2 regions of the Micromonospora sp. A3M-1-15 genome follow, and region 2 is predicted to be linked to the other one. Evidence: riboswitches for the same ligand, from Rfam matches in the RefSeq annotation. Region 2 holds a riboswitch; the other holds the start of a gene.

Region 1 (5,560 bases), on a different contig from region 2:
TCTCCGACACCCCGGCCGAGGCCTCGCCGGCCTTCGAGTGCCCGACCGGCCGCGACACCTGCACCACCGCCGGCCTGGACCCGATCACCAACTTCATGGACTACACCTACGACTCGTGCATGTACCAGTTCACCCCTGGTCAGGCGAGCCGCATGCTCACCGCGTGGAACGCCTACCGCGCGGCCTGACCGCCCCGCACCACACGCCGGTGCCGGTCCCGTCCTCGGACGGGGTCGGCACCGGCTTTTCCGTGGGGGTTCAGGCCGCCGGGCGGCGGGTGTCGAAGCCGTGCCGGCCGCGCCGCCCCTCCGAGGCGAGCGGGTCGCGCCGGGCCGGGGCGCCGGCCCCCGGGTCGAGCCAGACCCGCACCTCCGGCCGGCCGCCGCCGGGGTGCGTCACCTGGTCGCGCCGGGTCAGCATCGCCACGTCGACGGTGAACTCGAACAGCCGCCAGTCGCCCTGCGAGGCGGCCCGGCCGATCCGGGCCACCCGGGCCACGGTCGCCGGATCGGTCACGGGGCGGGCCCGGCCAGCCACGTAGGCCTCGTCGTCGCTCTCCTCCGGCGGGAAGGAGTGCAGCGCGAAGCGGCCGTCGCGTTCGAGGTCGCGGCGCTTGGGGGAGTCGATGACGAAGCACCAGAGACCGTCGTCGGTGATGACCGGGGAGACCGGGTGCACCCGCGGGCCGCCGTCGGCACGGACCGTGGCGAGGTAGCCGAAACCCGGCCCGTACTGCTGCAACAGGAGGCGGATCTCGTCGGCGAGTCGGGGCTCGTCGGCGGCGAATTCGGACCAGGAAGCCATGCGGACATTCTATCGAACAGGTGTACGAAGATGTAGTCCGACACGCAGGTCACCCGTACCGGTCGCTATGGTGTTCCGATGCTGCTCTCCGACCGCGACCTGGTCTCCGAGATCAAGGCGGGCACGCTCGCGCTGGAGCCCTTCGAGCCCACGCTGGTGCAACCGTCCAGCATCGACGTACGCCTGGACCGGCTGTTCCGGGTCTTCAACAACCATCTCTACACGCACATCGACCCGTCCGTGCAGCAGGACGATCTCACCTCGATGGTGGAGGTGCCGGAAGGCCAGCCGTTCGTGCTGCACCCGGGCGAGTTCGTGCTCGCCTCCACGCTGGAGGTCATCTCGCTGGGCGACCAGCTCGCCGGGCGCCTGGAGGGCAAGTCCAGCCTGGGCCGGCTGGGCCTGCTCACCCACTCCACGGCCGGCTTCATCGACCCGGGCTTCTCCGGCCACGTCACGCTGGAGCTGTCCAACGTGGCGAACCTGCCGATCACGCTCTGGCCGGGCATGAAGATCGGCCAGCTCTGCATCTTCCGGCTCTCCTCGCCGGCCGAGCACCCGTACGGCTCGGCGGTCTACGGGTCGCGCTACCAGGGGCAGCGCGGGCCGACCCCGAGCCGGTCCTGGCAGAACTGGCGCACCTGGCCGACCCGCTGACCGACCGGCACTCGGGAACGGCGCAGGGGCCCCCGCGGCACGGGAGCCCCCGCGGACCGGTCAGCCCGGGCGGCCATAGCTGTTGATCTGGCCGTCGTCGACGCGCTTCATCGTGATCGGCTTGCCGGACTGGGAGGCGTGCACCACCCAGCCGTCACCGACGTACATGGCGACGTGGTGCAGGTCGCTGTAGTAGAAGACGAGGTCGCCGGCGCGCAGCTCGCTCCGGCTCACCCGCCTGGTCACGTCGTGCTGCTGCCGGGCGTTGTGCGGCAGCGAGACGCCGGCCTTGGCCCAGGCCGCCATGGTGAGGCCGGAGCAGTCGAAGTGGTCGGGGCCGGCGGCGCCCCAGACGTAGATCTTGCCGATCTGGGCGCAGGCGAACTTGACCGCCACGCCGGCCGGGCCACCGGGGTAGCCGGCGGGACACGGCGCCGGACGCAGCGGACCGCCACCGCCGCTGCCGTAGACCTTGAGCCGGAGCTTCTGCAGCTTGACGATCTCGGCGTCGATCTGCTTCTTCTTCGCCGCGAGCTGCGCCTCGGTGCGCGCCAGCTCGCTGATCATCTCGTCCAGCGGCTGCTTCTTGGCGGCCAGCTGGTCGCGCAGCTCGGCGACGGTACGCACCTGCGCCTGCTGGCGGTTCGCGAAGCGGTCGAGCAGTGCGAGGCCGTCCACCAGCTCGCTCGGCGACCGGCTGCCCAGCAGCGCGTTGACGGTGGAGAGGTTGTTGTCGCCCTTGTACGCGTCGGCGGCGAGGCCGCCAACCTGGCCGAGGGCGGCGTCCACCCGGGCCTGGAGCGGGGCGATCTGCTTGGCGAGCGCGGCGGCCTGCTTGCGCTTGGCGGCGAGCTGCTCGCGGGTGGCGTTGACCTGTTCGATGATCGGTTCGAGCTTGTTCCAGTCCTGGTCGATCTGGCGCTCGATCTCGGTGACCGACGGTTCGGCGTGGGCCGCCGTGGCGCCGCCGGTCAGGACGACGGCGGTGCCGGCCAGGGCGGCGAGGACGGTGGTGAAGCGGGACCAGCGGGAACGCGGCACAGCCGTCGACCGGTCGACCGACCGGCTCGACGGTGGCCGCGGGGCATGGTGTGCCACCGGGCTTCCGTACTCCTTCTTCGTGCCCGCCTACCGAGTTAGCTGACGGGTTCGGGCGGGAAGGGAGCCGCCCTACCGCAGTGGCTGCGGATTCACCCCAGGTACCTGGGTCCCCGGCTCGCCCGGAGGCGACTCGGCGGTGTCGAACCGTCACCACCCGGGTTGGACGGTGAAACTGGCGGCCGACGATTGACCAGAGTAGAGATGGCCGTTACCGATCCGCAACCCAAGACGCCGTGACACTCCGTGCCCGAAGGTTTTTTTCACGGCAGATTACCTCTCGGAAAGGTATTGACCCGGAGGTTGCGCGGGGCGAGGGTGAGGACGCAGTGACCCCCATCCCTGTCTGGAGGTTCGATGCACCTCTCACCCCCGCCGTCGGGCAGACGGATGCTGCTGGCAGCCGCCGTCGCGGCGGCCACCGCGCTCGTGGCCACCGGACCGGTGGCCGCGGAACCGAGCACCGCCCAAACCACCACCGACCGCCAGGAGCAGTACGCCGCCGCCGCGGCGGAGTACGGCGTGCCGCAGAGCGTCCTGCTCGGCGTCTCGTACCTGGAGTCGCGCTGGGACACCCACCCGGGCCAGCCGAGCACCAGCGGCGGCTACGGCCCGATGCACCTCACCGACGCCCAGCACGTCCTCTCGACCCCGGCCAGCGGCCACGTCGACGAGGACGAGGACCCGCGGGGCGACGACTCGCGCCCGCTCACCCTCGACCCGGCCACCGCGTCGGCGCCGGCGGAGGACGTGCTGCCGCAGGCGTCCCTGCAGACGCTCGACGCCGCCGCGGCGCTCACCGGCCTCGCCGAGGAGACGCTGCGCACCGACGCGGCCGCGAACATCCGGGGCGGGGCGGCGCTGCTCGCCTCGTACCAGAAGGAACTGGGCGCGCCGGTCGGGGCCGGCACCGACCCGGCGGCCTGGTACGGCGCGGTGGCCCGCTACTCCGGCGCGGACACCGAGGACGCGGCGGCGGCCTTCGCCGACGAGGTCTACGACCAGCTCGGCCTCGGCGCGGCCCGGACCACCGACGACGGCCAGCGGGTGACGCTGGCCGCCACCACGGTGACGCCGGACCAGTCCGGGCTGCACAAGCTGGGGCTGCGCCGGGCCGAGCGGCCGGACGGCCTGGAGTGCCCGGTGCGGCTCGCCTGCGAGTGGATCCCGGCCCCCTACGAGCAGCTCAGCGCCGACCCGGGCGACTACGGCAACCACGACCTCGGGAACCGGCCGGCCCAGCAGAAGATCGAGTACATCGTCATCCACGACACCGAGGGCTACTTCCGCCCGAGCGTCGACCTGGTGAAGCGGGCCGACTACCTGGGCTGGCACTACACGCTGCGCTCGGTGGACGGCTACGTGGCCCAGCACATCAAGGCCAAGGACGTCGGCTGGCACGCCGGCAACTGGTACGTCAACGCCAAGTCCATCGGCCTCGAACACGAGGGCTTCGCCGGGCACGGCACCTGGTACACCGAGGCGATGTACCGGGCGTCGGCCAAGCTGGTCCGGCACCTGGCCCTGCGCTTCCAGATCCCGCTGGACCGGCAGCACATCATCGGCCACGACAACGTGCCCGGCACCACCGCCGGCACCGTGGCCGGCATGCACTGGGACCCGGGCCCGTACTGGGACTGGTCGCACTACTTCGACCTCATGAAGGCGCCGTTCCACTCCACCGGCACGCCGCACACCGGCCTGGTCACCATCGACCCGGACTTCGCCACCAACCAGCCCGCCTTCACCGGTTGCAACCAGCAGCCGCCGGGCGTGCCGAAGCCCACGCCGCCGGCCGCGCCCTGCCCCCTGCGGGGCTCGTCCGCAGTGATCCTGCGGACCGCCCCGAGCGCGACCGCCCCGCTGGTCAACGACCTCGGTCTGCGGCCGAACGGCACGCCGGACACCATGTACATCTCCGACCACGGCGCCCGCGCCTCGGCCGGCCAGACGTACGCCCTGGCGGACGTGCAGGGTGACTGGACGGCGATCTGGTACCTCGGCCAGAAGGCCTGGTTCTTCAACCCGGCCTCGGCGCCCACCGCCAAGTGGTCGGCGGGCTTCGTGGTGACGCCCAAGCCGGGCAAGACCACCATCCCGGTGTACGGGCGGGCCTACCCGGAGAAGGAGGCCTACCCGGCCACCATCCCGTACCAGACCATCTCGCCGCTCCAGTACACCTTCGCGGCCGGCCAGCGGTACGCGCTCGGCGGCGTCCTGCCGGGCGAGTACTACCGGGCCGTCTCGTTCGACGGCTCCGCCCCGGGTGACCGGACCGTGGTCCGCGGCGAGAACCGGTACGTGCAGATCCAGTTCGGCCACCGGATCATGTTCGCGAACCGCGACGACGTGCTGATCCTGCCGTCGGCGATCGGCTCGCCGAGCTGACGATCGGCGAAACGAAGGCCCCCGGTCCGCGTGGACCGGGGGCCTTCGTGCTGAGCGGGGTGGGTCAGTACGGCCTGCGGTAGCCGGCGACCGGCATGTAGGCCACCTTCGAGACCTGGACCGGTTTGCCGGTCCGGGGCGCGTGCACCATCAACCCGTTGCCGAGATAGAGCCCGACATGGTGCAGGTCGCTGTAGAAGAAGACCAGGTCGCCCGGTCGGGCGTCACTCGACGCGATCTTCCGACCCTCGTTCCACTGTGCGCCGGTGAAGTGGGTCAGCGAGATGCCCGCCGCCTTGTAGGCGTACTGGGTGAGGCCGGAGCAGTCGAACGAGTTCGGGCCGGTGGCGCCCCAGACGTACGGGTCACCGACCTGGAGGCAGGCGGTCTTGATCGCGGTGCGCGCCGCGCTGCTCACCACCCCGTCGATGGCCGGGCAGCCCTCCGGGCGGATCGAGGTCACCGGCAGCATCGCGGTCAGCCGCTTGATCTCGGAGTCGATCTGCTTCTTCTTCGCCGCGAGCTCGTTGCTCTGCTTGATCTCGGTGGCGATCAGCGCGTCCAGCTTCTGCTTCTGCTTGTTGTACTTGTCCCGGACGGCGAGCACGCCGGC
Region 2 (5,560 bases):
GCTGGTCACCTCGGCGGTGGCGCACGCCTCGCTGCGCTCGATCGGCGGTTTCCGCGCCTCGATCGGGGCCCAGCACCGGCTGGACACCCTCGCGGCGCTGGGCCGGCTGCCGGCCGCCGCGCTGGTCGGCGACCGGGACCGCCTGACCCCGCCGCCGTGCGCCGAGTCGATCGCCGCGGCGCTGCCCACCACCGAGCTGACCGTCTGCCCCGGCGCCGGCCACATGCTCATGATGGAACGCCCCGACGACGTGAACGCGGCCGTCGCCGCGGTGGTGCACCAGGTGCTCTCGGGCACGGACGCGGGAACGTCCGGGCAACGGGTGGGAACGTCCGGATAACGGGCAACCCGCACCGGCGGGCAACGGGCAACGGCATGGCCCCGACAGCGGCCGGGTCGGCGGCCCGTACCCTCATTCAGCCCGCCGTCTGACCACAGGAGCCCCCGCGTTGAGCGACCAGACCACCCTGGAACGGGAGATGGCCGTCGAACAACGGCATCTCGACCGGGTGTACGCCCGGCTGGCCGAACTGCGTCGGTCGGCCGCCGACGCCGAGCGGGAGGGCTACCGGCTGGCCCGGGTCGGCAACTTCGGGGCGTTGGTCGAGCGGGACGCCATGGTGTTCCACGCGGCGCAGCGCCGCCACGTGCTGGACGCCGAGCACGAGGGGCTGGTCTTCGGCCGGCTGGACCTGCGCACCGGGCAGGTGCTGCACGTGGGCCGGCTCGGGGTGCGCGGGGAGAACGCGGAGACCCTGGTGGTGGACTGGCGGGCGCCGGCCGCCGCCGCGTTCTACCAGGCCACCCCGGCCGAGCCGCGCGGCGTGGTGCGGCGGCGCACGATCCAGTCGTCGGCGGAGCGGGTCACCCGGATCGAGGACGACCTGCTGGACCCGGAGTCGGCGCCGCCGGACATGGCGGTGGTGGGCGACGGCGCGCTGCTGGCCACCCTCTCCCGGGCCACCGGGCACGGCATGCGGGACATCGTGAGCACCATCCAGCGGGAGCAGGACGAGGCGATCCGCTCCCCCGGCAACGGCGTCACGATCGTCTCCGGCGGCCCGGGCACCGGCAAGACGGCGGTGGCCCTGCACCGGGCCGCGTACCTGCTCTACTCCGACCGCGCCCGGTACGCCGGGGGCGGCATCCTGGTGGTCGGCCCGTCGAGCGTGTTCGTCCAGTACATCGCCTCGGTGCTCCCGTCGCTCGGCGAGGAGACCGCCACCCTGCACTCGCTCGGCTCGCTCTTCCCCGGCCTGTCGGCGACCCGGACCGACCCGCCCGAGGTGGCCGCCGTGAAGGGGTCGCTGCGGATGCGCCGGGTGCTGGAGCGCGCGGTGCGGGACGCGGTGCCCGACTCCCCCACCGAGCTGCGCCTGCTCTACCGGGGCGAGCTGCTCCGGCTGGAGCGGGCCGAGCTGGACGCGGTCCGGGACCGGACGCTGTCCCGGGGCGGGCGCCGCAACGAGGTGCGCCGAGCGGCCTTCGACGCGGTCCTCGGCGTGCTCTGGGCGCAGGCCCGCGCGCTGCGGATCGGCCGGCTGCCCGAGCAGCCCGCGTTCGAGGACGAGATCATCGAGCGGCCGGAGTTCCGCGAGTTCCTCAAGGCCTGGTGGCCCCGGCTGCACCCGCGGCACGTGCTGGACTGGCTGGCCCGCCCCGAGCGGCTGCGCCGGTACGCCGGCGGCATCCTGTCCGGGGCCGAGATCCGGCTGCTGACGCAGGCGTACCGGAGCCTGGACGCCGAGGGGCTCACCATCGCCGACGTGGCGCTGCTGGACGAGCTGGACGCGCTGCTCGGCAAGCCGGTGCAACGGGCGAGGCCGAAGCGGGACCCGTACCAGCTGGCCGGCGGCGTCCGCGAGCTGAGCACGGCCGCCGACCGGCAGCGGGCCGCCCGGGCCGCCGCCCGGGAGCGCCCGGAGGACTACCGCGACTACGCCCACGTGGTGGTCGACGAGTCGCAGGACGTCTCGCCGATGCAGTGGCGGATGATCGGCCGGCGCGGCCGGCTGGCCTCCTGGACGGTGGTGGGCGACCCGGCGCAGACCGCCTGGACCGGCGACCCGCAGGAGCTGGCGCGGGCCCGGGACCAGGCGCTGGGCCGGCGCCGCCGGTACCGCTACGAGCTGACCACCAACTACCGCAACTCGGCGGAGATCTTCGCGGTGGCGGCCGCGGAGATCCGCCGCGTCCACCCGGACCTCGCGCTGCCCACCGCCGTTCGTTCCACCGGCGTGGCGCCGGTGGAACGGACCGTGCCCGCCGCCGAGATGGCCGCCGCCACCGCGGCGGCGGCCCGCGCGCTGCTGGCCGAGGTCGAGGGCACGGTGGGCGTGATCACGCCGGTGCCGCGTCGGGACGAGGTGGCCGGTTGGCTGGGCGACCTCGGCGGCCGGCTCCAGGTGGTGACCAGCCTCCAGGCCAAGGGCATGGAGTACGACGGGGTGGTGCTTGTCGCACCGAGCGAGATCCGGGCCGATCCGGGGTCGGGCGTGCGCACCCTCTACGTGGCGCTCTCCCGGGCCACCCAGCGCCTCACCACGCTCGACCCGGTCGGCTGACGGCGGCTTCCCGCCCCCCACGTTCACTTGCACATATAGCGATGTGAGCATAGATTGAGCTCGGCCGGGGCGACGGACGGAGGGTGTGGGCGTGGGCGCAGGTCATGACCACAGCGGCGCGGTGGCCAACGCCGCGCACCGCCACCGTGGTCGACTCTGGGCCGCGTTCGGGCTGCTCACCGCCCTGATGGCGGTCGAGGCGGTGGCCGCGTTCGCCACCGGCTCGCTGGCCCTGCTCTCCGACGCCGGGCACATGTTCACCGACGTCCTCGGCATCGGCATGGCCCTCGCCGCGATCAGCGCCACCCGGCGGGCCGACACCGACCCGCAGCGCACCTTCGGGCTCTACCGGCTCGAGGTGCTGGCCGCGCTGGCCAACGCGGTGCTGCTCGGCGCCGTGGCGGTCTACGTCCTGATCGAGGCGGTACGCCGGTTCGGCGAGCCGCCGGAGGTGCTCGCCGGGCCGATGCTCGCCGTGGCGGTGCTCGGCCTGCTCGCCAACGTCGCCGCGTTCGCGCTGCTGCGTGCCGGCGCCGAGGAGAGCATCAACCTGCGCGGGGCGTACCTGGAGGTGCTGGGCGACCTGCTCGGCTCACTCGGGGTGATCGGCGCCGCCGTGGTCATCGCGCTCACCGACTGGTGGTGGGCCGACCCGCTGGTCGCCGTGGCGATCGGGCTGTTCATCCTGCCGCGCACCTGGCGGCTCGGCCGGGCCGCCGTCCGCATCCTGGTGCAGGCCGCCCCGGAGCACCTCCAGGTGACCGCCGTGCACGACCGGCTGGCCGCCGTGCCGGGCGTCGCCGAGGTGCACGACCTGCACGTCTGGACGCTCACCTCGGGCATGGAGGTGGCCTCGGCGCACCTCACCATGGTCCCCGGCGCCGAGGTGGGCGACGTGCTGGCCGCGGCCCGCACCGCCCTGCACGAGGACTTCTCGATCGATCACGCCACGTTGCAGATCGAACCCGGAGCGTCTCCCGGGGCCTGCGGTGCGGTCGAGTGGTAATTAGGGCAATCTTAAATTCAAGTGGCTATTGTGCACTTGTGCCGGTTTTGACCGGGCCACCGGCTCCCACCTGCGGAGCCGGCCCGGAGCAGCGCCGGTAGGCTCGACCGCGGCCCCCGCCGGGCGGCGCCCACCGGCGCCTGCGGCGGCCGTCGCCTAATCGCCCGCAGGGGCGAGCCGGGGAACCACGTTCGTGGGGTGCATCCGCGTCAGCGGTAGGGATCTTCCGTCCCGAACCCGTCAGCTAACCCGGTCGGCGGTTGACGGAAGGACACGTGAATGCCCCCAGTGGCACCTGTACGACGGACGGCCGCCCGGTTGGCGGCCCTGCTCATCGCGACGCTCACCCTCGGCGTCGTGGCCGCGCCGGCCTCCCCCGCCCCGGCGGCTCCGGCGACCGGCCTGCTCGCCGCCGCACCCGGCGACGACGAGGGCGGCACGCCCGCGCTGCGCGCCCAGCTCGACGCGGCCAGCAAGGGCTGGCTCGAGGCGCGGGCCGCGTTGAACCGCTCGGTGACCCGGCAGCAACAGCTCACCGCCCAGCTCAAGACGGTCAACGCCGAGTTGACCGTGCGCGACGCCAAGGTCGGCGAAATCGCCGGGGTGGCGTACCGGGCCGGGCGCATGGGCACGGCCGCGGCGCTGCTCGGCAGCAGCAGCCCGGAGGGCTTCATGGACCGCGCGGCGGCGCTGGAGCAGGTGGCCGCGCACGAGGACCGGGCGCTGCGCGACCTCATCGAGACCCGGGACGAGGCCACCCGCACGCAGGCCGCGCTCACCGGCGAGATCCAGGAGCAGCGCAAGCAGGTCGCCGTGATGGCCAAGCGCAAGCAGCAGGCCGAACGTGCCCTGGAGGTGGCCAACGACCGCGCGTCCAGCAGCGGCGGCGGCAGCGTGCAGGGCACCTCCTCGGCGAACGCCAAGCCGGCCCCGCGCAACGCCGACGGCTCCTGGCCGCCCGAGTCGTGCAGCGTCAACGACCCGACGCCGGCCGACGGCTGCATCACCCCGCGTACGCTGCACGCCCTCCAGCAGGCCAAGGCGGCCGGCTTCACCCGGTACGTGTCCTGCTACCGGCCCAGCGGCTCGGGCGAGCACCCGAAGGGGCGGGCCTGCGACTTCGCCGCGCAGACGGACGGCTTCGGCGGCGTGGCCACCGGCGGCGACAAGACGTACGGCAACAACCTGGCCGCCTACTTCATCCGCAACGCCGACCCCCTCGCCGTGCTCTACGTGATCTGGTACAAGCAGATCTGGCTGCCCAGCAGCGGCTGGAAGGCGTACAGCGGCGGCAACGGCGACCCGTCCAGCGACCACACCAACCACGTGCACCTGTCGGTGTACTGACCCGCCCCGGCGGCACCCGGCCTACGCCCCACGACGTACGCCGGGTGTCGCCGCACGGCCCACGACGCGGCGCCCACGACGGCCGAGCATCGGGGGCATGAGTCGACTCTCCCCCGCCGGGCGCAAGGCCCTGCTCACCCTGCACGTCGTCACCTCGGTGGGCTGGCTCGGCGCCGACCTGGTGCTGCTCACCCTCGGCGTGGCCGGGCTGCGCGGGGCCGACCCCGAGGTGGTCTACCCGGCGGCCGCGCTGCTGGTCACCTGGCTGTTCGCCCCGCTGAGCGTGGTGGTCTGGCTGGTCGGGCTGGCCAGCGCGCTGCTCACCCCGTGGGGGTTGCTGCGCTGGCGCTGGGTGCTGGTGAAGTTCGCGGTCACGACCGTGGTGCTCACGCTGGTGCTGCTCCTGCTCACCCCGCGCGTCCGGCACCTCGGCGAGCTGGCCGGGGCGGCCACCACCCACCTGCGCGTCGACCTCGTGGTCGCGCCGACCGTCTCCAGCACGCTGCTGCTCGTCGTCACGGTGCTGTCCACGTACAAGCCGTGGGGGCGGCTGCGGCCGGCCCGACCGGCGGCCCGGCGACCGGCGCCGGTCGGGCGGCGCGGCTGAGTCAGGCCGCCCGCCCCTCCAGGGTGGCGCCGAGCC

The links. Region 2 has a riboswitch for cyclic di-AMP ahead of NLX85_RS21500 (hypothetical protein). Riboswitches for the same ligand answer to the same signal wherever they lie in the genome.
Region 1: it holds a riboswitch for cyclic di-AMP, as region 2 does, so the genes downstream of both, NLX85_RS28665 (NlpC/P60 family protein) here and NLX85_RS21500 (hypothetical protein) in region 2, are expected to answer to the same signal.

The regions. Positions count from the first base shown of each region.
Region 1 covers NZ_JANAVK010000007.1:20,696-26,255, reverse strand. Annotated here, with positions in the region: gene NLX85_RS28680 (zinc metalloprotease) at 1-188, shown strand, start outside; gene NLX85_RS28675 (pyridoxamine 5'-phosphate oxidase family protein) at 259-804, opposite strand; gene dcd (dCTP deaminase) at 883-1,461, shown strand; gene NLX85_RS28665 (NlpC/P60 family protein) at 1,522-2,502, opposite strand; cyclic di-AMP (ydaO/yuaA leader) riboswitch at 2,571-2,708, opposite strand; gene NLX85_RS28660 (N-acetylmuramoyl-L-alanine amidase) at 2,917-4,947, shown strand; gene NLX85_RS28655 (C40 family peptidase) at 5,012-5,560, opposite strand, start outside.
Region 2 covers NZ_JANAVK010000004.1:223,517-229,076, reverse strand. Annotated here, with positions in the region: gene NLX85_RS21515 (alpha/beta fold hydrolase) at 1-340, shown strand, start outside; gene NLX85_RS21510 (AAA family ATPase) at 450-2,564, shown strand; gene NLX85_RS21505 (cation diffusion facilitator family transporter) at 2,656-3,570, shown strand; cyclic di-AMP (ydaO/yuaA leader) riboswitch at 3,714-3,845, shown strand; gene NLX85_RS21500 (hypothetical protein) at 3,850-4,917, shown strand; gene NLX85_RS21495 (hypothetical protein) at 5,015-5,524, shown strand; gene NLX85_RS21490 (SRPBCC family protein) at 5,526-5,560, opposite strand, start outside.